DNA from 4 places in the Pseudarthrobacter sp. YAF2 genome. Region 2 is predicted to be linked to each of the others. Evidence: riboswitches for the same ligand, from Rfam matches in the RefSeq annotation. Region 2 holds a riboswitch; each other region holds the start of a gene.

Region 1 (5,708 bases), on a different contig from region 2:
GAGCAGTTCGACCACACGCTGAAGACCAACGTCTACGCCATGTTCTGGGTGACCAAGACTGCCGTTCCACATATGCCTGCCGGGTCCACCATCATCAACACCACGTCCATCCAGGCCTACAACCCGTCGCCAACCCTGGTGGACTACGCCACCACCAAGGCCAGCATCAACAACTTCACCAAGGGGCTCGCGCAACAGCTTGCGCCCAAGGGCATCCGGGTGAATGCGGTGGCACCGGGGCCCATCTGGACCCCGCTGCAGGTGAGCAGCGGCCAGCCCAAGGAGGCGCTGCCCGAGTTCGGCCAGTCCACTCCCCTGGGCCGCGCCGGCCAGCCCGCTGAGCTGGCCCCCGCTTACGTCTTCCTGGCTTCACCCGAGTCAAGCTACGTGGTGGGCGAAACGCTGAACGTCAACGGCGGCAGCCCCACGCCCTAGCATCCTTCCACGGCCCCCGGCGGGTGGCCTGTTATTCTGCCGCGTCCTGGCCGGCCAGCAAGTCATCGGTGGCGGTGTCGGGTTCGCCATCGAAGTATTGGGCCAGGACCGTCTTGAACACTGTTTCTCCGGGCGCGGCCCGGAGAAACAGTGTCATGGACGAGCGGAGCTTTTGCGCATCGATTCCGCCAAGGATGTCCGACGCCGAACGGCCGGCATGGGTGGTCAAAGCCAGGGCGCACTCGAGCAGCCTTGGACCCAGCACGTGGTGGTCCAGGTAGACGCGGGCTTCAGCCAATGATGAGATGGCGTATTTGCGGGATGTGGCGCTCTGCCCCAGCCCGGCAATCTGGGGAAAAATGAACCACATCCAGTGGCCGGTCTTATTGCCGAGCTGCAGCTCGGCCAGCGCGTGCCCGTAGGTGCCGCCGCTTTCTTGGGCGGTGAGAAATCGTTCCAGGTCAAAAGGTTCACTCATGGGGATCTCCTTGTGGGGTGCGGTTCACGGCGTCAACTCTTTTTCCAGTTGGCCTGCTGCCGTTTGGAGCCGGGCCTCCGGGTCTTCGCGCCATCGCGCCAGGACGGCGGAGGCCCGCTGGCGCTCGCGGTGGCCCAGGCCTGCCAGCAGGGGCACCAGGACGTCAGAAACCAGGGGCTCGGCCAGGTCGGCCGCCTGGGCTGAGCGAAGGAAGCCCTCCAGCCTGGTCAGGTCCGAGTGCCGCAGCAACCGCACGTTCGTTTGCAGCAGCACGACGGCGGCCAGGCGGCGTTCGAAGACCGGCAGTGAGCCGGGTTTCGGCTGGCCCCACAGGGCGGAGGCCAGCATTACCGTGGTGTCGTGGCCCATGTCCTTGAACTTCCGGAGGGCATCGCGGACGGTGCCGCGGACTGCACCGATCGAAGACCCGTAGGAGGCCAGCACCCCGCCCAGCCGGTTGGCCACCTCGTCGGCCCGGTACCAGGCTCCCTCGTTCCGGAGGGTCCGGTCGATGAAGTCAGCGGCCGCAGCGACGTCGGTCATTTCGGTCATCGCCCCCGCCCCGCGGACGCATGCCGGATGCAAAAGGGGGTCCACGGCCGTGCTTCGAGCCTGCCGTCCGCGATGGGCTCGCCGCAGACGGCACAGATGCCGTAGGTACCGTTGGCCAGGCGGGCCAGGGCTGCCTCCACCTGGTCCAGCCCGGCTGAGCTTTGCTTCAACAGTGCCGAGGCTTGCGAGAGTTCGAAGGCGATCGTGGCGCCTTCGGGATCGTGTTCGTCGTCGACGTTGGAGTTCTGGCGCGCCGAGTTGGCCGCGTCGATATCGGCCCGCAGCGCCGGCAACAGTGCCAGCCGCCGGGCCCGCTCGTCTTCGAGCAGCATCCTGAACCGTTCGAAATCCGGCATGCGAAAAGCCTAGCGCCTCAATCAGTACCAGTTCAGGGCTACCGAATGGCTCCAGGCGCCGCACGGGGAGCCGTAGCGGTCGCTGATGTAGCCGAGCCCCCAGTCGATCTGCGTCCGGTAGCTGGTCAGCCAGTCGCTTCCGGCGCTGGCGTACTTTCCGGGCGGCAGCGCCTGGGCGATGCCGTAAGCACCGGAGGAGGCGTTGGTGGCGGTGGTCAGCCAGCCGGATTCTTTGGTCCACAGCTGGGACAGGCACTGGAACTGGTCCGGGCCCCAGCCGAAGTAACCCAGGCGCCCGGAGGCATAGGCCTTGGCACCGGCCGGATCATTGACGGCACCGCCGGGGACGGAAGGAACGACGACGGGCGGCGGGCTTGGCACGGCCGGCTGCGGCGGACTGCCGGGAACCGGGACGGCCGGCGGGGCCGGGTTTGCCGCGTTGCCGGCCGGAGCGGCGGGCGCGGGTTTGGGCTGCCGGGCTGCGGCCGCGGCTGCCTGCGCTGCGGCTTCGGCCTGCTGGCGGGCCTGTTCCGCAGCAGCGGCGCGCTTGGCTTCCTGGGCTGCTTCATAGGCAGCCAGCGCCGCCTGGCCCTGGCGGTACTCTCCTTCGAGGGCCGCCGTCGTTCCCTTCAGCGAGGCCAGCTGGGCAGTCAGCTCGCTGCTGTGTTGCTGTTCGTCACTGACCTGCCGGGCGAGTGTGTCCTGGGCGGAGCGGGCCGCGTCCAGTTTGGTTTTTGCTTCCCCGGACAGGCGTTCGCGTTCACTGCGGGCCGCCTTTTCCTGCTCCGCCAGCGAAGCGGCAACCTTGCCGGCGGCCGCCGCTTTGTCCACCAGTGCCGCCGTTTTGTCGCCCACGAGCTGGACGAGGTTGAGCCCCTGGACGCTGTTTTTCTCCAGGGCATCCAGGGCCACGAAGAACCCGGCATTGGTCCCGCCCGTCTTATACGACTGGACGGCAAGGGCGCCGATTTCCTTGCGATACTTGGCCAGTTCGTCGCTGGCGCGGGCGGCCTGGGCGGACAATGCATCCACCCGCGTTGATGCCGCCTGCAGCTCGGCGTCGGCTGCGGCATAGTCCGCGGCCGCCCGGACGGCGGCGTCACCGGCCGCCTCCGATTGGGTCTGGAGACCGCTCAGCAGCCCGTTGATGGTGGTGATCTCCGCCGCTTTCGCCGCTTCAGAAGACTGCGCCTGCTGCACGTCGGCCCAGGACGGGTATCCACCTGGCGGCGGCGGCTCGTCCGCGGAGGCAGGCAGCACCGTCGTCGCGGCCACCGCGATAGCGAGCAATCCCCCCATCAGCGGGGACTTGGGCATGGTCACGAACAGGCGCATAGTCCCGAAGCATACCGGCGACACGCCGGGGCGGAAAGGCGGCCGTGCCCGCTTTGTTACCCTGAGAGGCCGCCACCCGGTCAACCTCGGGCTAATGCCGGGCGATGCGCCATATCCAATCGTTTGCAGAATACGAGAGACAAAGCTCGTATGTTATCTAAACGTGACAATTGCGGTGTCGGCGGGTTATGGTCTTCTGGTGTCCCTCCCAAAACGGGACATTCCCATCAGTTTGCCGAGCCCTGCCGCTGATCACGGGATTCAACCGCTTTCATGCTGGCAGGGACGGGGGAACCAAGTTTCCACGACCTTTTGAGGTCTTGGGGTTAAGTCGAACAGCTCCTCCGCCCACTGCGGAGAGGTGTTCGGCCGGGTATCTCCAACCCGAACCCGACAGCTCACCCCGCAGGCATGGGAGAGGCGATCTATCGTGTCAAAAAATCTCACCACTGCCCGCCACCGCGCGACTCCGGCCCGCTCCATTGCGCTCGAGGGCCTCGCCGTGACCGCCAAGTCGCAGGCCCGTTCGCTGGGCCGTCCGGCACTCGCGGTTGCGGCCGCGTCCGGCATTGCCTTCGGGGTCGGCGCCCCGGCCCACGCGGGCGTGACTGGCGCGGACACTACTGACCAAACTACTGTCCAGGCCGCCGCAGCGCCGGCAGCTGCTCCGGCCGCCGCGGCAACAACCGTGCACACCGTCGTTTCCGGGGATACGCTCGGTGCGATTTCGGCAGCGTACGGGGTCAGCCTGAACAACGTCCTGGCTGCCAACGGCCTGGGCCTGTCGTCCATCATCTACCCCGGCGACCAGATCCAGATTCCCGGTGCAGGCTACGTGGCAGCACCTGCTCAAGCCCCTGCAGCGGCGCCAGTCCAGGCGGCAGCCGCCACCGCACCTGCGAACACCGGCATGAACATGTCCTACGCTTCCGTTACTCCGGTGGCTTCCACCACTGGCACCGGGACCGGGGCCGCCATCCTGTCCTCCGCCTACAGCCAGATCGGTGTGAGCCAGGACTGCACTGCCATGGTCGAGAAGGCCCTGCGCTCGGTTGGCAAGAGTGTCGGCGATCTGGCCCCCACCCAGTTCTTCCAGTACGGCAGCGTGGTCGGCAGCCCGGCACCCGGCGACCTGATCATCACCTCGGGCCACGTGGGCGTATACGCCGGCAACGGCCAGGTTGTGAGCGGCGGCGTCAACGGGTACACCACGCAGGTGCACTCCATCAGCTGGCTCAGCGGCTACTCAGTGGTCCGCGTAGCCTAGGCCTTCGCGCAGCGAAGCAGGCTTCTCACAGGAGGGCGGCAGCCGGGTTTTCCGGCTGCCGCCCTCCTGTCGTCCTGCTGCTGGCCTCATTCCGTGGCGGATCAGGTCCCGCAAAAGGTCATGTAGGCGCCGAAGTCCTCCGGGGCGCCTTCCGTATAGCGCTCCAGCCCGGTCCGCTCGGTAAAGGGATCGGTGACGGCCTCGAGCAGGCGGTGCAGCGGGGCCAAGTCTCCTTCCGTGCCGGCAGCGAGGGCTTCCTCTACCAGGTGGTTCCGCGGAATGTACGCCGGGTTCACACTGTCCATCAGCCCCGCATCGGGTTGCAGTGCCAGCCACCGCTCCGCCCAAGCGTCGAAGGCGGCCAAGTCCAGCACCATCCCGCGCACGGGCCGCAGGTCGCCGCGGGCGGCCCGGCCAAGGTTTCGGAAGAACAGCGTGTAATCCACCGGGCCGTCCTTGAGGATGGCGACCGCGTCATCGACAACGCCGGACGCGGCGTCGTCGCTTCCGTTGCCGCCGGCAAGGCCCAGTTTGGTTTTCATGCCGCCCGTCCACGCCTCGCTGTACTGTCCACGGAATCCGCCGAGCACCTCCACCGCGGGAGCAACGGCCTTCTCCTGGTCCTCGTCGATGAGCGGGAGCATCGCCTCGGCAAGACGGGCAAGGTTCCATTCAGCAAGGACCGGCTGGTTGGCGTAGGCGTAGCGTCCGCTGACGTCGATGGAACTGTAGACGGCCGCGGGATTGAAGGCGTCCAGGAAAGCGCACGGGCCGTAGTCGATGGTTTCCCCCGAGATGGTCATGTTGTCCGTATTCATGACCCCGTGCACGAATCCCACCAGCATCCACCGGGCCACCAGCCCGGCCTGTGCCGAGACGACGGACGAGAACAGTGCCAGGTAGGGGTTTGGGGCTTCGGCGGCGTGCGGATAGTGCCTGCTGATGGCGTGGTCCGCCAGCCGTTTCAGGAGGTCCATGTTTTCCGTGGCCCGCGCGTATTGGAAGCTGCCGACCCGCAGGTGGCTGCTTGCCACCCGCGCCAGGACAGCACCGGGGAGCATGCCCTCGCGCCGGACCTGCCGCCCCGTTGCCACCACGGCGAGCGAGCGGGTGGTGGGTATTCCCAAGGCGTGCATGGCCTCGCTGACAAGGTACTCGCGCAGCATGGGCCCGACGACGGCCCTGCCGTCCCCGGCGCGGGCGAAGGGGGTGCGCCCCGAGCCTTTGAGATGGACGTCCAGCAGGCGGCCGGTGCGGTCCGTAACCTCCCCCAGCAGGAGCGCGC
Region 2 (5,708 bases):
CCCAGGGTGGGGTGCCCCGCGAACGGGAACTCCTCGCTCCCCGTGAAGATCCGGACCTTGTAGTCGGCGCGGGGATCCTCCGCGGGCAGGAGGAAGGTGGTTTCCGAGAGGTTGGTCCAGTTCGCGAAGTGCTGCATTGTTGCCGCGTCAAGACCGTGGGCATCGAGGACGACGGCGAGCGGGTTGCCGCGGTAGGCATTGCCGGCGAAAACATCCACCTGGTGGAAAGGACGGCTGCTGGGTGTCGGGTTCACCGGAGCAGGTTACCACCGGCCCGCCGGGCGGACTGCCGGCCCTAGGAAGGGAGCAGCGGCAGGTACATGGCGGCCAACGGAACGGCGGTGAGCACAGCACAAAAGCCCAGGTTGATCCACCGGTAGGTTGCGAGGATGGCGACAAATTCCCGAAGGAACGCGCTGGGGATAAAGTAGCCCGCCGTCCTGGCCCCGGTGACGTGGGCGCGCAGGCCCGCGCGCCGGGTGAACATGGCCGCGCGAAACACGTGGTAGCTGCTGGTGACCACCGTGACGGGCGCGTCCGGCCGCTCCATCAGCGCGCGCGAAAAGTGCAGGTTCTCCATGGTGGTAGCTGCCCGGTCCTCCACGATGATCCTGTTGGCAGGAACACCCTGCTCCTGCAGGTAGCGGGCCATCGCTGTCCCTTCGGCGAGGAGTTCATCGGCTCCCTGCCCGCCACTGGGAATCAGAGCCCTGATGGACCCGCCATGCTTGCCCCGGTACAGGAGCGCCGCCGCGTCAAGTCGGGCGGCCAGCAGGGGCGGAACGGAGCTGCCGGCCAAGCCGGAACCCAACACCACCACGTATTCGGGATGGCGGCGCGGCGGCAGGTGCGAGTAAATCAGCGAATAGACCAGATAGCTGACGAACACGAAGCCCACGTAGCCGGTCAGCAGCGCAGCCGCCGACGTGAGCGCCCTTAGCGCGGGTACGGCCGTCTGCAGGGCGGCCAGTACAAGGGGAACGGCCACCACGGCCAGCCCCGCCAGCAGGGACAGCAGGTTTGCCAGGCTGCGGCCTTCGCGGCGCAGCATGATGAGGCCGTTGAGGACGAGGAACACGGCCAGGATGGGCACTGAGACAATGAGCAGGAAGCCCAGGGCCAGGGTCATGAGGACAGGCACGGAGTTGTTCCCGGAGACCACGAGGAGCCCAAGCCAGCCCAGGACCGCCCCGGAGACGAGGAAGACGCCGTTTCGCAGGCGCCTCCGGTCCGTCGCAAAGCTGACGGCTGCGGCCACCAGGAGGATGCTGCTGACGGCGAGGAACGGCAAAGCTGGGTGACCTTCCGTGGAAACGGTGGAGTGGTGCAGGCCAGGAACGGAGGGCCGGCATCCCGCCAGCTTATGTTGCCCGCACCCGGCAGCGGGGAGCCCGGGCAGTGACCTTGAACGCAAATGGCCCCCGCACCGGACCGGGCGGGGGCCATTCAACTGCAGTGCGGAAACTACTTTCCGGCAACGACCTCAAGGTCGATGACAGCGGAAACGTCCTCGTGCAGGCGGACGTTGGCCGTGTATGAACCGACAGACTTGATGTGGTTCGGCAGTTCAACGTTGCGCTTGTCGATGGCTCCGAGGCCGGCGGCCTCAACAGCGGCAGCGACATCAGCAGGCTTGACGGTGCCGAAGAGACGACCGGACTCGCCGGCCTTCACCTCGAGCTTGACCTTCTTGGAGGACAGAGCCTGGGCCTGTGCCTGTGCAGCTTCAACGGAAGCGTGCGCACGGGCGGCGCGGGCAGCCTTGATGGACTCAACCTGCTTCTCGCCACCCTTGGTCCAGGTCAGGGCGAAGCCGCGGGGCAGCAGGAAGTTACGTGCGTAACCGTCCTTGACCTCGACAACATCGCCAGCGGCACCGAGACCGGTTACTTCGTGGGTCAGAATGAGCTTTGCCATGTTAGTTAATCCCTTCCTTAGCCGCGGCCAGCGCCGGAGTAAGGCAGCAGAGCAACTTCGCGGGCGTTCTTGATTGCCTGGGCGATCTTGCGCTGTTCCTGCACCGTGACGCCAGTGACGCGACGGGCGCGGATCTTTCCGCGGTCGGAGATGAACTTGCGCAGCAATGCTACGTCCTTGTAGTCGATGACAGTGATGTCAGCGGCCTTCAAGGGGTTGGACTTTGGTTTGGGCTTACGGAGTTCAGCCTTAGCCATCGTGGAGCTCCTATTCTAGGGAGCCCGTGGATATTGATCCACGGGATGGTGGTGGTCCGACGGCGGCAAAACCTTGGGTGCCTTGCGGCTCCCGGGCAGTCCCGGCGTCGGGCCGTTGTTTGGGTTTTAGAAGGGAGGTTCGGAATCGGGGCCGTTGCCCCAGCCGCCTGCATTGGACACGCCGGGCGTAGCCCAGGGATCATCCTGTGCAGCCTGCTGGTTGCCGCCGCCCCAGTTTCCACCGGAGTTGCCGCCCTGGGTTCCACCAGGGTTGCCGCCTCCGAAGCCACCGCCGCCGTTGCCGCCGCCGAAGCCGCCCCCACCCTGTCCGCCGGAGCGCTGGGTGCGGTTGACCTTTGCGTTGGCGTAGCGCAGGCTGGGGCCGATTTCGTCGACCTCAAGCTCGATTACGGTGCGCTTTTCGCCTTCTTTTGTTTCGTAGGAACGGCTCTTCAGGCGACCGGTCACGATCACGCGCATTCCCTTGGTCAGGGATTCGGCGACGTTCTCGGCAGCTTCACGCCATACAGCGGCGCGGAGGAACAGGGTCTCCCCGTCCTTCCACTCGTTGGACTGGCGATCAAAGGTGCGGGGGGTGGAAGCGATGGTGAAGTTCGCTACTGCCGAACCGGACGGTGTGAACCGCAATTCCGGGTCATTGGTGAGGTTACCGATGACCGTAATGGTGGTCTCGCCTGCCATCTACTGCCTCCTTGTTCGATCCTGGGTGAAGAGTGCGTTTCCTGCGGGGTAAAGAATGAAAACCGGTGCTGAATTACTCAGCAACAACCTTCTGCTCTTCGGGGCGGGTGATCTTGGTGCGCATGATGGTCTCGTTAAGAGACAGCTGGCGGTCAAGTTCCTTGGCGGTTTCCGGCTTGGCGGTGAAGTTCACCACGGCGTAGATACCTTCGGACTTCTTCTTGATGTCGTAAGCCAGACGGCGACGGCCCCAGATGTCAACCTTTTCGATGGTTCCACCATCGTTGGTGATGACGTTCAGGAACTTCTGAAGCGACGGCTCAACGGTACGCTCTTCGACCTCGGGGTCGATGATTACCATCAATTCGTAAGGACGCATATGTGAACCCACCTCCTTTGGGCTAAGCGGTTACGGCATTTCCGTAACAGGAGGTTCATTTGCGATTCCGTGCAGTGCCTTGCCACCGGTACGGAGGCAGGACGCAGCACAGACTTCAATATCCTAGTGCATCTGGACCTGATAGGCGATTCGCGCTTGACTCGAGGCTAGCCGCGTGGTGTGGCAGCAGCAGCCCCGCTGGCCCATATGTGGATAACGCGAGCAGTCCGGCACCCCCTAAAGGCCCGCGCGGCGATCGGGCGGCACGCCACGCCCGTGATGTTGCTTCCGTTACCCAATTGTGATTCTGCGTGGATTTTCGTGTACGGTCTTCGAGTGGGCCGCCCCAGCCGGCCCCAATCCGGAAGACGCCCAACTCTGCCGCTTCCGCGATCCCCAGGTTCCAGGCAGAGGCGGGGGACCCAAGCGTCACGGGTAAGGCTTCCGCCTGCCCTCGGGGTGAAGCCGCAACGAGCGGCCGAGTGGCAACATTCGAACCCGACAGCTAACTCCGCAGGCGTTGAGAGGTAATTCCCATGCCCGCATCCCGCAAAGCGAGCGCCAAACGCGCGCACCGTTATCAAAATGAGACCACAACGGCCAGGCGCCGGCCGTTTCTGACATCCACAGATTCCCGCCGCCGCTTGCCCCTGGCCGCCGGCCTTGCAGCAGCCATCCTCGGCGCGGCGACCCTGGGCCTCGGCCTGGCCAACGGCAACGAGACTGCAGATGTCTCCCGGGTGGCGAGCGCCGCCGACGCCGGCAGCGAAGTCCAGACGCAGGCCTCCCCTTCCACTCCGGCCTCGTCCGCTCCGGCCCCCGCCCCGGCACCGGCCGCCGCACCCGCCCCGGAGCCGGCTCCCGCGCAGGCACCTGCTGCTCCTGCTCCTGCCCCGGCCCCCGCCGCGGCGGCTCCGGCCCCGCAGTCCCCCATCGTCGTGGCGCCCGCCGCGGCACAGCTGGCCAACAGCGGGACGCCCATGCCCGCGGGCGTCCCCGGGAACTGGACCATGACCTTCGCCGACGAGTTCAACGGCTCCGGCCTGGACAGCGCAAAGTGGTCCAACTGCTGGTTCGCCCCCAACTGCGGAACCATGAATAAGGCGGCCACCAGCCCCGCCAACGTCTCCGTGGGCAACGGCAACCTGGCCCTCAGCCTTGCCTCGTCCTCGTCCGGGTCCCTGGTGTCCACCAACCCGAAGGGCGGGGCCGGCACCGGTTACCAGTTCACCACCGGGTACGTGGAGGCCCGCATCAAGTTCCCAGGCAACGCCAACGGCCTGTACAACTGGCCGGCGTTCTGGACCACCGGGCAGTCGTGGCCCGCAACCGGCGAGAACGACATCGCGGAAGTCCTCCAGGGGAAGATGACGGTCAATTACCATTCAAGCTCGGGCGCACACAACCAAGGCACCGTCGGCGGCAACTGGGCCAACGAGTACCACACCTTCGGCCTGCACCGGATGGCCAACTCCTCCGACGTCTACTTCGACGGCGTGAAGGTCAAGTCCTACCCGACGGACGACGGAAACGCCCCGCAGTACATCGTCCTGAACGTCGGCTCTTCGTCGACGAACCCGGTCTACGGCCCGCAGTCCCAGCTGCTGGTGGACTACGTACGCGCCTGGCAGTAGCCAGCCACGCGCTTCGGTTTAAGGGGCGACGGCGGGGACCTCCCGCCGTCGCCCCTTTTTGGCTTCCTGCGGTTCCCCACAAAGTTGCCCAAAGCAACCCCTGCCGCCCGAGTGTGATCCAGTACACTCTTGCAATGAAGCTCCTGTACGTGACTGAAAGCGTGCCAAACCGGGACCCGCAACTCGGCGACGGAAGCTCCATGATCCCGTACGAAGTGATCCTGCACCTTCCCGCAGATGTGGCCGTCACCCTGCTGACGTTTTCCGGCCCCGTCCCGGTACCGGCGGAAATCCGGGCCCGCTGCGCGACCGTCCACGAAATTGCCCAACGGGGAGATCTGTCCGCTTTTGCGCGCTCCCTGGGCGGCCTCACGGGCCTGGGCAAACACCGGCGCTCCACCCCCTCGGCGCGGGCAGCGGCCGCCACCTTGTCCGGCAGCAACGACGCCACCCTTATCCATGGCCCGCACGCCCTTTTCCTGTCCCATCACGTGGCCGGGCCCATGGTGCTGCAGACCGTGGACCCCTGGTCCATCCGCGCCGGCATGGACACCGCCATTGCGCGCACCTTCCGGCCTGCCTACCGGCTGCGGGAACTCCTCGCCGAACGGGCTGAGCGGGGGCTGCCTGCCAAGGCGCGGCTGCTGACCGTCGGAGCGCAGGACGCTGCGGCCTGGTCCGCGAAGCTCGGCCGGGCCGTAGCAGCCATCCCCAACGGAACAGCGGCGACCGCAGGCCCACGCCGGGACCGCACTGCGCCGGTCGTATGCTTCGCGGGCAGCCTCAATTACGGCCCCAACGTTGACAGCGCCACGCTCC
Region 3 (5,708 bases), on a different contig from region 2:
ACTACCGCAACCTGGACGACCACCCGGACTTCAAAGGCAAGCTCACCACCACCGAAGCATTGGCGGAGTACATCGCCCAGGCAGTCTTCGCCAACATCAAGGACAGCGACGACGGCCGGGAGCTCGCCGGCATTGACGTTACCCTCCGCGAAAATCCGGACGCCTGGGCCACCTACGCCCTGGACCTGTCCGCCTGACAGTGCGCCCCATCCGGCTGTTCGTTCCGGGCAATATCCGCCACAGCTCGGGCGGCAACGTCTACAACGCGCGCCTGGTTGACGGCCTCAAGGCACTGGGCGCCGAGGTGGAGGTCATCGCCGTCGAGGGCAGCTGGCCGGGCGCCGGCGGACACGAACGACGCCGGCTGGGCGCCCTGCTGGGTGCGTCGGACCGGGAAACAGATCCAGGGCAGCCAGTGACGATAGTGGACGGACTGGTGGCGGTAGGCGCTCCGGACGAACTGGAATTTGCTGCAAAGGCCGGACGGCAAACATGGGTCCTGGTGCATATGCCCGTGCCGGAAAATGCGGGCAGCGAGGCCCTCAGGCGCGAAGCCAGGGCCATGCGCGCCGCAACGGGCGTCATCTGCACCAGCACCTGGGCGGCAAGCGAGCTCAGCAAACGCGGACTCCCCGAAGCGCGGGTTGTCCTCCCCGGCGTAGACCCGGCACCCGGGGCGCCCGGTTCCACGCCGCCCCACCTGGCGGTCGTCGCGGCGCTGCTGCCCAACAAGGACCAGTTGCTGGTGGTTGAGGCCTTGGCCCGGATTCGGGACCTTGACTGGACTGCGTCGTTCGTGGGGTCGGACCAGGCAGATCCTGGCTACGCGCGGGAGGTTCGGTCTGCGGTCATTGCCAGCGGGCTGCAGGAGCGGTTGCGGCTGACCGGCGAGCTCACCGGCGAACCCTTGGAAACGCAGTGGGCCCGGACGGACCTGACGTTGTTGGTGTCCCGGACGGAAGCGTTCGGGATGGCCGTTACCGAGAGCCTCGCCCACGGCATCCCCGTGCTGGTCCGGGCGGGGACCGGCGCGGTGGAGGCGCTCAGCCTCGCCGGACTGGAAACGTCCGACGGCGAACCAAGACTTCCCGGGGCAGCGGTTCCCCTGCCCGTTGGGGGACAGGAGAGTCCGGGCCGGCTGGCCGGGGTCCTGAGGCGCTGGCTTGAGGACGCGGGCGTCCGGGAAAGCTGGCGCACAGCAGCAGTGGAAGCCCGGCAGAAGCTCCCCGGCTGGAGCAGCACGGCGCAGGGCCTGCTGGCCCTGCTGGAGGCGCGGGCTGACGGAACCCCTCCGGGGGACTGATTGAACCCCGTCGCAGGACTGATGGGAGGTGCCCCCGCCGCCGGAGGGATCTAAAGGCTGCTCCGGTGCGCCGCGAAGAACTCGCGCAGCAACAGGGCGCATTCTTCCTCGCGGACTCCCGGGTACACCTCAACCCAGTGATTGAGGCGGCGTTCGCGCAGGATATCGAAGACCGATCCTGCGGCACCCGCTTTATCGTCCCACGCCCCGAATACCACCCGGGGGATCCTGGCCAGGACGATCGCGCCCGCGCACATGGCGCAGGGTTCCAAGGTGACCACCAAGGTGCAGTCGGACAACCGCCAGCCGTCGCCGCGGCCGCCGTCGAGCCTTGCCCGTTCCTGCAACCGTGCGGCAGCCTCCCGGATCGCCACCACCTCGGCGTGGGCTGTGGGGTCGCCCAGTTCCTCCCGCTGGTTTCGGCCGGAACCCAGCACCCCGCCGTCGGGCCCTATGACCACGGCGCCGATCGGCACATCCTCTGTGGCGAGGGCGCGATGGGCTTCCGCGAGCGCAAGGCCCATCCAGGCATCGTGTTTCTTTTCGGGCAACTGCATGGCTCAATGATAGTTTCGGGGATACTCAGGTTACTTACCGATGCCGGGAGGCACCATGGATACGCTTCGGGACCGCTTGGGGACCTGGTTCAAACCCTACGCGGCGCTGTTCCTCACCATCCTCGTGGGCGGCGTGGTCATCGTCTCCCTCGCCCTTCTCGGCGCCGAGGTGTACGACAATGTGGTGGACTCCGCGGGGCTGGCGAACCTGGACAAGCCTGCCCTGGCCCTGTCCGAGAGCCTGCGCAGCCCTGGGCTCGATGCGTTCGTCACCGGGTTTACCAACATTGGCGGCGGCATCGGCATGCCCATCCTGGCCAGCATCCTCACCGCGTGGCTGACCTACCTCAGCCGCAACTGGCGTCCCCTGATCCTGATTGGCGGTGCTGCAGCCGTATCCATCACCGCCACCACCTTCGGGAAGAAGCTGGTGGGCCGCACGCGCCCGGACCACGCAGACGCCGTTCCGCCGTATGAGGACTCGCCGTCGTTCCCCAGCGGGCACACCTTGAACACCACGGTGGTGATCAGCCTCGTGGCCTACCTGATCTGCCTTCAGTTCCAGGCCATGCGCGTCCGGGTCACGGCCATAGCGGCGGGTGCGGTGTTCATCATCGCCATGGGGTTGAGCCGGGTCTTCCTTGGCCACCACTGGCTTACAGACGTGATGGCTGGCTGGTTGCTGGGGCTCACCTGGGTGGGCGTGGTGATTTTGGCCCACCGGCTGTTCCACATCGTCCGCAGGCGGGAGCACGTGGGTGCCGCCCCGTCGTTCGACCGCCCCATTGTCCGCGACGTGGTGGCGGAGGAACTGCACGACGGCGGCTCCTCCGGACCCGGTAAAGGCAGCGCCGGATGATAGTTTTGGGGGATGCGCACTCTCGTTGTTGACCACCCCTTGGTCGCCCATAAGCTCACCGTCCTGCGGGACAAAAACACGCCGTCGCCGGTCTTCCGCCAGCTGACGGAAGAGCTGGTGACCCTCCTGGCCTACGAGGCCACGCGGGAGGTCCGCACCGAGCCCGTCACCATCCAAACGCCGGTCAGCACCACTGTCGGCACCGCATTCACCAAGCCGACGCCGCTGGTGGTCCCCATCCTCCGCGCCGGCCTGGGCATGCTGGAGGGCATGACCAAGCTGGTACCCACCGCAGAGGTGGGCTTCCTGGGCATGGCCCGGGACGAGGAAACCCTGGACATCATCACGTACGCCGAGCGCCTCCCCGAGGACCTGACCGGCCGCCAGGTCTTTGTCCTGGATCCGATGTTGGCCACCGGCGGAACGCTGCGCGAAGCCATCAAGTTCCTGTTCAAGCGCGGTGCTTCCGACGTCACCTGCATCTGCCTGCTGGCCGCCCCGGAGGGCCTGGCCCGGCTGGAGGAGGAACTGTCCGGGGCCAACGTACACATCGTCCTGGCTTCAATTGACGAGAAGCTCAACGAAAAGTCCTACATTGTTCCCGGCCTGGGTGACGCCGGCGACCGCCTGTACGGCATCGCCGGGTAGCACCGGCCCTTTTCCACGCCGGTTACCCGCCGCTAGCCTGTGCGGATGGACTGGAAACTTGAACTCGTCTTTGTCCCTGTGTCCGATGTGGACCGCGCCAAGGATTTTTACGTCAACAAGGTTGGCTTCAACGCCGATTACGACGAGCGACCGTCGGATTCGATCCGCTTCGTGCAGTTGACGCCGCCCGGCTCTGCCTGCTCCATCTGCATCGGCGAAGGGCTCACCGACGCTCCGCCCGGCACCGGTTCCAACCTGCAGCTGGTGGTCAGCGACATCCAGGCCGCCCACCGCCAGCTCAAGGGCAACGGCGTGGATGTCAGCGACGTGGACGTGCAGCAGTGGGGCCACTTCCTGCACTTCGCCGATCCGGACGGCAACAGGTGGTCTGTCCAGTACATCCCGTGGCGGAACGCCGGGCAGGACGCCGCGCAGGACGCCGGTTAACGCAAAACCGCGGGCCGCATCATGGTGACGCGGCCCGCGGTTTTGCGTTGGTGCGGTGCTGCCTAGTACCAGTTGTGTGCCAGGTGGAAGTTCAATGCGCCACAGGGTGAGGCGTAGCTCTTCTTGATGTAGTCCAGGCCCCAGTTGATCTGAGTGCGGTAGTTGGTCAGGTAGTCGGCGCCTGCGCTGGCCATCTTCTCTGCGGGCAGCGACTGGACGATGCCGTACGCGCCGCTGCTGGCGTTGGTGGCCGTGGTGGTCCAATCGGATTCCTTGGTCCACAACGTCTGGAGGCACTGCATCTGGTCCGGTCCCCAGCCAAAGGAAGACAGCTGGCTGGCGGCATAGGCCTGGGCGCCCGCAGGATCGTTAACCGCGACGGCGGGGGCAGGAGCGGGTGCGGGGGCCGGCGCCGGGGCGGGTGCTACAGCTGCCGGGGCGCCGGGTGCGGGCGCAGGAGCCGGCTCGGCCGCTTGCGGCGCCACGCTGATGGCGGAAGGAGCGGGATTCGCGGCCGGGCTGGACCGGATTTCGCTCTTCTCGATGCTCATTTGAGCGTCCGACGCCGAATTTGAAGAGTTTGACCCGGTGGACGACGCCTGGGTCATGCTGGTGGTCGCCTGGCCTGCCGCGCCAACGCCAACCAGCACCGCGCAGGATGCCGCGAGGACTGCAGTACGCCGGCCCAGGGTGGTCTTTTTGGCGGGCTGGGGTTTGGCCCGGTGTTTTGCCTTGGTTTGCAGGCATGGTTTTGCCATGGATTTAGACATGATTGATCGCCTCTCACACCTGCGGAGTTAGCTGTCGGGTTCGGATGAGGGCATCCGGCCGCACGGAACAAACACGTGCTGGCTTAACCCCAAGGGCAATCAATGCCCGGGACGGTGGGTCCCCCGCCTCTGCCGTTGCTCAAGCGGAATCCGGGAAGCGGCAGAGCTTGGCGTCAACCCGGGATATGCGGCCCGAACGGGGACCGCACCCAATCGACGGTACAGGAAGATCACGCATAAGTCACATTTGGGTAACGGAAGTCACGATTCCTGGCGCGCCGATTTGCTGCCGGGCTGCCCCCGTGACCGATTATCACGCCAGGACGTAGACCGTGGTCCCGCCGATGCTTTGCGACGGGAAGGTAGATGCTACCCACTGCGCAATCCGGGTGGAGGCGTCCGAACCGCTGCTGGACATCATGGTCCCGCCGGCAATGAAGTAGTGGATTTTTCCCTCCGATACCAGCGTCTGGAACTGTTCCAGCGTGGGGGAGGGGTCGGTGCCGTTGAAGCCGCCCACAGCCATTACCGGCAGTTCCGTGGCCAGTTGGTAACCGGCGGCATTGTTCGAACCGACCACTGCCGCGGCCCAGGTGTAGTTCGAGGCACCGTCCTTGAGTGCGGCCACGAGCTCGGCCGACGGCGTGGGCGCACCAAGGAGGCCACCCATGCCACCCATCCCGCCGGCTCGGCCACCGCCGGCACCTTGGCCTTGTCCAGTCTGGCCTGCGCCGCCCGGGGCTGCCCCGGTCTGGCCTGCGCCGGCCTGGCCTGCCCCGGCCTGGCCGCTGAACTGCCGGGCACTCCCGCCCGCACCAAACCCGCCGGCCCGGTTTCCGCCGAACCCACCCGGGCCGCCGAACGATGTCGCCGGCCCTGCACTGACAATGGCCCCGCTGTGCGCCGTCGCCGCCGTCGAGATGGAGAACGCCAGCGGTCCGGCGAGCGATGCCGCAATGGCGAGCGCCGTCGTCGTCCGCTGAACCGAGCGCAGGCGAATGAACCTGCCCAGCCCAATCCCTGCCGCGGCCGCCAGGCCTGCAGCCAGCACCAGCCAGCGCAGCCACGGACCATAGGCGGACGTGGTACCCAGCAGGGTGAAGGCCATCAGGGCTGCCGCGGCC
Region 4 (5,708 bases), on a different contig from region 2:
CTCCGGGACCGGCGGTGCAAGGGTGAAGTCATCGATGATGGCGCCGCCGCGAAGCGCCAGCCCCACGCTGTGCGGCAACTCGACGTGCGCGGCGTCGAGCGGGACAAGCAGCCCGCGGGCAAGGAGCCAGTCCACCGGGCCGACGTCGGCCGGTTCCGTCAGGACCGATGCCTTCCGTTGCGCCTGGGGGACGGCACCCATGGCCCAGTTCCGGAACCTGGCGAGCAGCGCCGTCGTCCGTTCCGGGGCCGCGGCGAGAATGTCCTGCAGCGCGTCCGGGGATGATGTCCAGTGTTGGAGCGCCAGCGCCGCTTCCATGGGGGTGGTGGCACCGTGGATGGCGAAGCCACTGCGGTGCAGTTCGGCGACCAGCGGCACTGCCCGTTGGGCGAAAGCCGGTTGGAGCCGCACCAGTTCCGTGTAGCTGCGGCCCAGTCCGGCCGGGTAGATTCCCACCACGTCCTTGAGTGCGCCCGCCGGGAGGTAGAAGGATTGCCCGGAAGCTGCGGGCGGGGTGCCGTGCGGCGCTGCGGCCGGGTGCACCAGGGCAAGTTCCTGCAGGGTGCCAAGGATCTGTTGGACGGTGGCCAGGGACGAACCCCGGATCAGTTTTTGCAGGCCCTCCGCGGACGCGCTGTGGCCGGTGTCCGTGTTGGTGCACAGGTGCAGGGTTTCAAGCACCTGCATCTGGGGCCGGTTGAGCCGTTCAAGGGCGCGCTGGACGCTGACGCGCGAGCTTGCCCGGGCCGCAAGTGCCGCGAAGTCCGGAACGGAGGGGGAGATCAAGTCCGGCCGCGCGGCGAAGAGTGCCCGCAACGAGTCGTCGCTGCGTGCCTCCAGGTCCTTGCCGAGCGCTCGAATGAGGGACATCAGTCCAACGTTACCGCGGCTCCCGCCTTCCCGCCCGCCGCCGGGCGGCCACACCATCCAGGACCAGCAGGAGCATCAGGATGAAGGCCACCGGGAGGCCATACAGCGCGGAGTACGTGACCCAGGTGGGAGCGACGGACCCCGAGAAGGCAAGCGCCATGACCGTTCCCACAGCTACCAGGGAAAGCAGGGCAATAACAGCTGCGAGCACCATCAGGGGCCGCCGGAAACGCAAGGGTGTCATGGACGCAACGCTACAGCGGCCTCCGGCGTGCCGCTAAAGCGCTTGCGCCCGGGGCGGAACAGTACCGCCGGAAGCATGATTAGGGCATGCGGCAGGATAACCTTGAAGCATACAGACCAACACGGTTTGCTGGTGCTATGCCTTGAACCCGCACAACAATGCGGACGCGGTGGCATCCGGCCGTGTCTCATGACAGCAGAACGAAGAAGGTTGATTACGTGCCTACCGGCAAGGTCAAGTGGTATGACAAGGACAAAGGCTTTGGGTTCCTCGCGGGCGAGGACGGCCAGGAGGTCTTCCTGCCCAAGTCGTCGTTGCCCGAGGGTGTAACGGAGCTCAAAGCCGGCACCCGCGTGGAGTTTGGCGTGGCGGACGGCCGTAAGGGCGCGCAGGCCCTGGGCCTGCGGGTGCTTGATAAGACCCCGTCCATTGCCAAGGCAAAGCGTCCCAGCGCCAAGGACCTCGCGCCGTTGGTGCAGGACCTGGTGAGCGTCCTGGACAACCTGTCCGGGACCCTGTCCAAAGGCAAGTACCCGGACGGCAACAAGGGCAAGGCAATTGCGGCCGCCCTGCGCAAGGTTGCCGACGAGCTGGACGTTTAAGCGCCGATGAACCCCCAAGCTGAACAACCGGGCGTGGCCCCGCAGGAGCAGGCCGCCAAGGCTGCGCCAAAGCGCAAGGCCGGGGTGCCGGTGTGGCGGACGGGCAAGCCTGACGCGTTCCTGGCTGCCGCCGTTGATACCGCCCGGGCCGCAGTTGAGGGCATCACCACGGCCGCCACCATCGGGCCGCACCTGGGTGCCAAGAGCGAGGGCGACCGGCTGGTCACGCACTTGTTCGAGTCCAGGCTGCCTGGCTACGGTGGCTGGCAATGGTACGCGGTGCTGACCCGCAACTCCCGCTCCAAGGTGGTTACCGTCGATGAGTTGGGCCTGCTGCCGTCCGAGGAATCGATCCTCGCCCCGGAATGGGTGCCGTGGGCCGAACGTGTTCGCCCAGAGGATGAGCAGCAGCAGGAGCCTGAACAAGGGCGGCAGGATGAGCCGTCCGCAGTGGAGCAGGGCCCAGCGGATGAAGAGCCTGCCGACGACGACGCGGAGCCTGGGGACTAGGCAAGGACTTACAGCCAACAAGCAAAAGGCGCCGTCCGGTTAACCCCGGGCGGCGCCTTTCGTTTGTTCTTGGACTACTTGCGCAGCTCGCCCACCACGTAGTCGATGCTGGACAGCAGCGCCGAAACGTCGCTGGGCTCGATGGCCACGAAGGTGGCGATGCGCAGCTGGTTGCGGCCCAGCTTCCGGTAGGGCTCGGTGTCCACGATGCCGTTGGCACGCAGGACCTTGGCCACGGTGGCAGCGTCAACGGACTCGTCGAAGTCGATCGTGGCGATGACGTTGGAGCGTTCCTCCGGGTTGGTGACAAACGGGGTGGCGAACTCCGAAGCGTCAGCCCAGCTGTAGATGCGGCCGGCGGAATCGGCGGTCCGCTTTGATGCGAAGTCCAGGCCGCCGTTGGCGTTCAGCCACTGGACCTGTGCGTCCAGGGTCACCAGCGTGGACAGGGACGGGGTGTTGTACGTCTGGTTCAGCCGCGAGTTGTCGATGGCCGTCTGGAGATCCAGGAAATCGGGGATCCAGCGGCCGCTTGCCTTAATGCTGGCGGCGCGCTCGAGGGCGGCGGGGGAGAACAGGCCAAGCCAGAGGCCGCCGTCGGACGCGAAGTTCTTCTGCGGGGCAAAGTAGTAGACGTCGCTCTCGGCAACGTCCACGTCCAGGCCGCCGGCAGCGGAGGTGGCGTCCACCAGGACCAAGGCGTCCTGGTCCGCGCCCTGCACCCGCTTCACCGGGGCGGCGACGCCCGTGGAGGTCTCATTCTGTGGCCACGCATAGACGTCCACGCCGGCTTCAGCCTGCGCTGCGGGACGGGTGCCCGGCTCGGACTTGATGATCGAGGAAGCTTCCAGGAACGGTGCCTTGTTGGTGGCGGAGGCAAACTTCGAGCCGAACTCGCCGAAGGAGAGGTGCTGGGCCTTCTTCGCCACGAGGCCGAAGCTGGCGACGTCCCAGAAAGCGGTGGAGCCGCCGACGCCGAGGACTACCTCGTAGCCCTCGGGGGCACGGAAGAACTGGCTCAGTCCTTCGCGGACGGAGCCCACCAGGTTCTTGACGGGGGCTTGCCGGTGGGACGTGCCGAGAATGGTCTTGGACGCAGCGGACAGGGCATCTATCTGTTCCGGCCGGACCTTTGAGGGGCCGGCCCCGAACCGCCCGTCCTGGGGCAGGAGGTTGGCGGGAATCGTGATGCTGGTGTCGCTCACAGGTGCTCCATTCGGCGGGGACGAAAGCTGTGGTCCGGGTGGTGGGCGGCCGGGAGCCGGCCATGGCTGCAGTGCAAACCTCCCCCAATTCTGCCTGAAGCGCACGGGGTGGCGGGAGCGGGCTGCGTCAATGTCCAGCCAATGAGACGCCGCACGCGTCCGCGCCTATTCGGACTAAATCAAAATAGGCTAAACTTTCCCCGGACTACGTCGCGGGAAGAGGCGATACGGTGGGACAACGCAAGGTACTGCGCTCGAGGAGCTGAGCTGGATGACGGATCTGATCGACACTACGGAGATGTACCTCAGGACCATCCTGGAGCTTGAGGAAGAAAACATCGTTGCCCTCCGGGCCCGTATCGCCGAACGCCTGCGCCACTCGGGACCCACCGTTTCCCAGACGATCGGCCGGATGGAGCGCGATGGCCTGGTTGTCGTCTCCGGTGACAGGCACCTGGAACTGACCGACACTGGCCGCAAGCGTGCCACCGAGGTCATGCGGAAGCACCGGCTGGCCGAACGCCTGTTGGCCGACGTCATCGGGCTGGACTGGGCCTACGTCCACGATGAAGCCTGCCGCTGGGAACACGTGATGAGCGAACGGGTGGAGCGGCGGATCTACGAGATGCTGGACCATCCCACTGAGTCGCCCTACGGCAACCCCATCCCCGGCCTGGCCGCCTTGGGCGGGCAGCCCGGGCCCGGCTTCGGTGACGGCGCCATCAGCCTGGTGGAAGCAATGAAGGCCTACGGGCCTGCGTCGGGAGTGACCATCAGCCGCCTGGCGGAACCGATCCAGGTTGAACCGGAACTGCTGACCCAACTCGACGAAGGCGGCATCCGGCCCGGCGCGGCAGTGTCACTGGAACGCGTGGGTGACTACATTTCGGTGCGGGTGGCAGGAATCGAGGGGGCGCTGGAGCTTCCGCCCGAGGTTGCCGCGCACGTCTTTGTCGCCGTGAACCAGGCCTGACGCCCGCTTCTTGTACCCCACGCAGGGGTTTCCACACAAAGATAACGGAATTGTTACCCAGGGTCTTAAGCCCCTATAGTGGAAGCCAGCGTTGATACTTAAGCGTTACCTGATCCGGAGCCGAGCTCTGCCAGCGGACCAGGTGTACGAGTCGTTACTGGCAGAGGCGGGGGAACCACAACCGGCAGCGGGGGACTGCCTTGGGGTGAAGTCCGTCAGCAGCAAGCCTCTCCAGTGAAGGATTCTTCCGGGAATACCCCTGCGCAGAAGTTTGCCCATGGCGGACCGGGTCTTTGATCTCTCTGACCCGAATCCGACAGCTAACTTCGCAGGCGATTCCAGAGAGGAACCCTTCTTGACCATGCAGACCTCCCGGGGCCGCCGTCGCGCGGCCGGCCCCCCTGAGGCACCCCGGGTTGTCGAAGTCGCCGCTGCGGAGCGCCCCCGTGACCCGCAGCGGGATGCGCGCCGCCGCAGGGGTCCATTCCGGCAAATCACCGACTTTGCTGCGGCCAGCGGCATCGGCCAGAAGGCTGGCATCGCCCTCGCCGCCACCGGCCTTGTGCTGACCGTGACCATGCCGGCCACAAGCCCGGTCATGGCGACGGACGCAGCCGGCACAGTACCCCAGGCTGCCTCCTCCGTCAGCCCCCAGCCCCAGATTTCCGCCGATGTAGGCGCCCAGATCGACTTCAGCCGCTCGGCCGTCGTGACGCAGGCAGACCCGGACGGAAAGCTGAAGCAGCTGCTGAGCGCCCAGTCGGCCGGGTCGGTGAGCCGGGCCGCCTCCGCCGGAACCCTGGCTGCCCCGCTGGCATCCCTCGTTACCGCTTCACCCTTTGGCTACCGGGTCAGCCCCATTACCGGAGGCACCGGAGACTTCCACCGCGGGCAGGACTTCGTGGCACAATGCGGGACGCCCGTCCTGGCAGCCGCGACAGGAACCGTGACCTTCGCCGGCTGGCACCAGTTCGGCGGGGGAAACCGGGTGGTCATCGACCACGGCAACGGCCTGGAGACCACGTACAACCACCTCTCGTCCTTCAACGTCAAAGTGGGCCAGACGGTCTCCCGCGGCGAAGTCGTGGCGCTGAGCGGGACCACCGGTGCTTCCACCGGCTGTCACCTGCACTTCGAGGTGCAGGTCAACGGCGAAGTGGTCGATCCCATGGGCTGGTTGTAACCGAATGATTGCGCACTCTCAGATCCCAGTGACTCGCCGTGACCTGAATGTGACATTGAAGCAAAACTGCTGTACCGTCTAACTCGCGTCAACTTTTCCGAAGTTGACGCTCTTGAGTGGA

Evidence for each region. Region 2 has a riboswitch for cyclic di-AMP ahead of AB4Y79_RS04500 (glycoside hydrolase family 16 protein). Riboswitches for the same ligand answer to the same signal wherever they lie in the genome.
Region 1: it holds a riboswitch for cyclic di-AMP, as region 2 does, so the genes downstream of both, AB4Y79_RS06205 (LysM peptidoglycan-binding domain-containing protein) here and AB4Y79_RS04500 (glycoside hydrolase family 16 protein) in region 2, are expected to answer to the same signal.
Region 3: it holds a riboswitch for cyclic di-AMP, as region 2 does, so the genes downstream of both, AB4Y79_RS19370 (hypothetical protein) here and AB4Y79_RS04500 (glycoside hydrolase family 16 protein) in region 2, are expected to answer to the same signal.
Region 4: it holds a riboswitch for cyclic di-AMP, as region 2 does, so the genes downstream of both, AB4Y79_RS09780 (M23 family metallopeptidase) here and AB4Y79_RS04500 (glycoside hydrolase family 16 protein) in region 2, are expected to answer to the same signal.

Annotation. Positions count from the first base shown of each region.
Region 1 is NZ_JBFRDA010000004.1:152,141-157,848, reverse strand. It holds gene AB4Y79_RS06230 (glucose 1-dehydrogenase) at 1-435, shown strand, start outside; gene AB4Y79_RS06225 (DUF1810 domain-containing protein) at 467-913, opposite strand; gene AB4Y79_RS06220 (DNA alkylation repair protein) at 938-1,465, opposite strand; gene AB4Y79_RS06215 (TraR/DksA family transcriptional regulator) at 1,462-1,821, opposite strand; gene AB4Y79_RS06210 (coiled-coil domain-containing protein) at 1,843-3,156, opposite strand; cyclic di-AMP (ydaO/yuaA leader) riboswitch at 3,413-3,583, shown strand; gene AB4Y79_RS06205 (LysM peptidoglycan-binding domain-containing protein) at 3,587-4,423, shown strand; gene AB4Y79_RS06200 (protein adenylyltransferase SelO) at 4,525-5,708, opposite strand, start outside.
Region 2 is NZ_JBFRDA010000003.1:115,623-121,330, forward strand. It holds gene AB4Y79_RS04470 (PhzF family phenazine biosynthesis protein) at 1-254, opposite strand, end outside; gene AB4Y79_RS04475 (YdcF family protein) at 296-1,291, opposite strand; gene rplI (50S ribosomal protein L9) at 1,465-1,917, opposite strand; gene rpsR (30S ribosomal protein S18) at 1,935-2,174, opposite strand; gene AB4Y79_RS04490 (single-stranded DNA-binding protein) at 2,301-2,876, opposite strand; gene rpsF (30S ribosomal protein S6) at 2,950-3,255, opposite strand; cyclic di-AMP (ydaO/yuaA leader) riboswitch at 3,615-3,787, shown strand; gene AB4Y79_RS04500 (glycoside hydrolase family 16 protein) at 3,900-4,889, shown strand; gene AB4Y79_RS04505 (glycosyltransferase) at 5,024-5,708, shown strand, end outside.
Region 3 is NZ_JBFRDA010000021.1:85,860-91,567, reverse strand. It holds gene AB4Y79_RS19400 (6-pyruvoyl trahydropterin synthase family protein) at 1-197, shown strand, start outside; gene AB4Y79_RS19395 (glycosyltransferase family 4 protein) at 200-1,303, shown strand; gene AB4Y79_RS19390 (nucleoside deaminase) at 1,354-1,860, opposite strand; gene AB4Y79_RS19385 (phosphatase PAP2 family protein) at 1,916-2,719, shown strand; gene upp (uracil phosphoribosyltransferase) at 2,732-3,367, shown strand; gene AB4Y79_RS19375 (glyoxalase superfamily protein) at 3,413-3,814, shown strand; gene AB4Y79_RS19370 (hypothetical protein) at 3,877-4,584, opposite strand; cyclic di-AMP (ydaO/yuaA leader) riboswitch at 4,590-4,750, opposite strand; gene AB4Y79_RS19365 (ArnT family glycosyltransferase) at 4,898-5,708, opposite strand, start outside.
Region 4 is NZ_JBFRDA010000008.1:20,746-26,453, forward strand. It holds gene AB4Y79_RS09750 (helicase-associated domain-containing protein) at 1-870, opposite strand, end outside; gene AB4Y79_RS09755 (hypothetical protein) at 881-1,114, opposite strand; gene AB4Y79_RS09760 (cold-shock protein) at 1,333-1,716, shown strand; gene AB4Y79_RS09765 (DUF3027 domain-containing protein) at 1,723-2,226, shown strand; gene serC (phosphoserine transaminase) at 2,301-3,431, opposite strand; gene AB4Y79_RS09775 (metal-dependent transcriptional regulator) at 3,703-4,404, shown strand; cyclic di-AMP (ydaO/yuaA leader) riboswitch at 4,523-4,753, shown strand; gene AB4Y79_RS09780 (M23 family metallopeptidase) at 4,766-5,587, shown strand.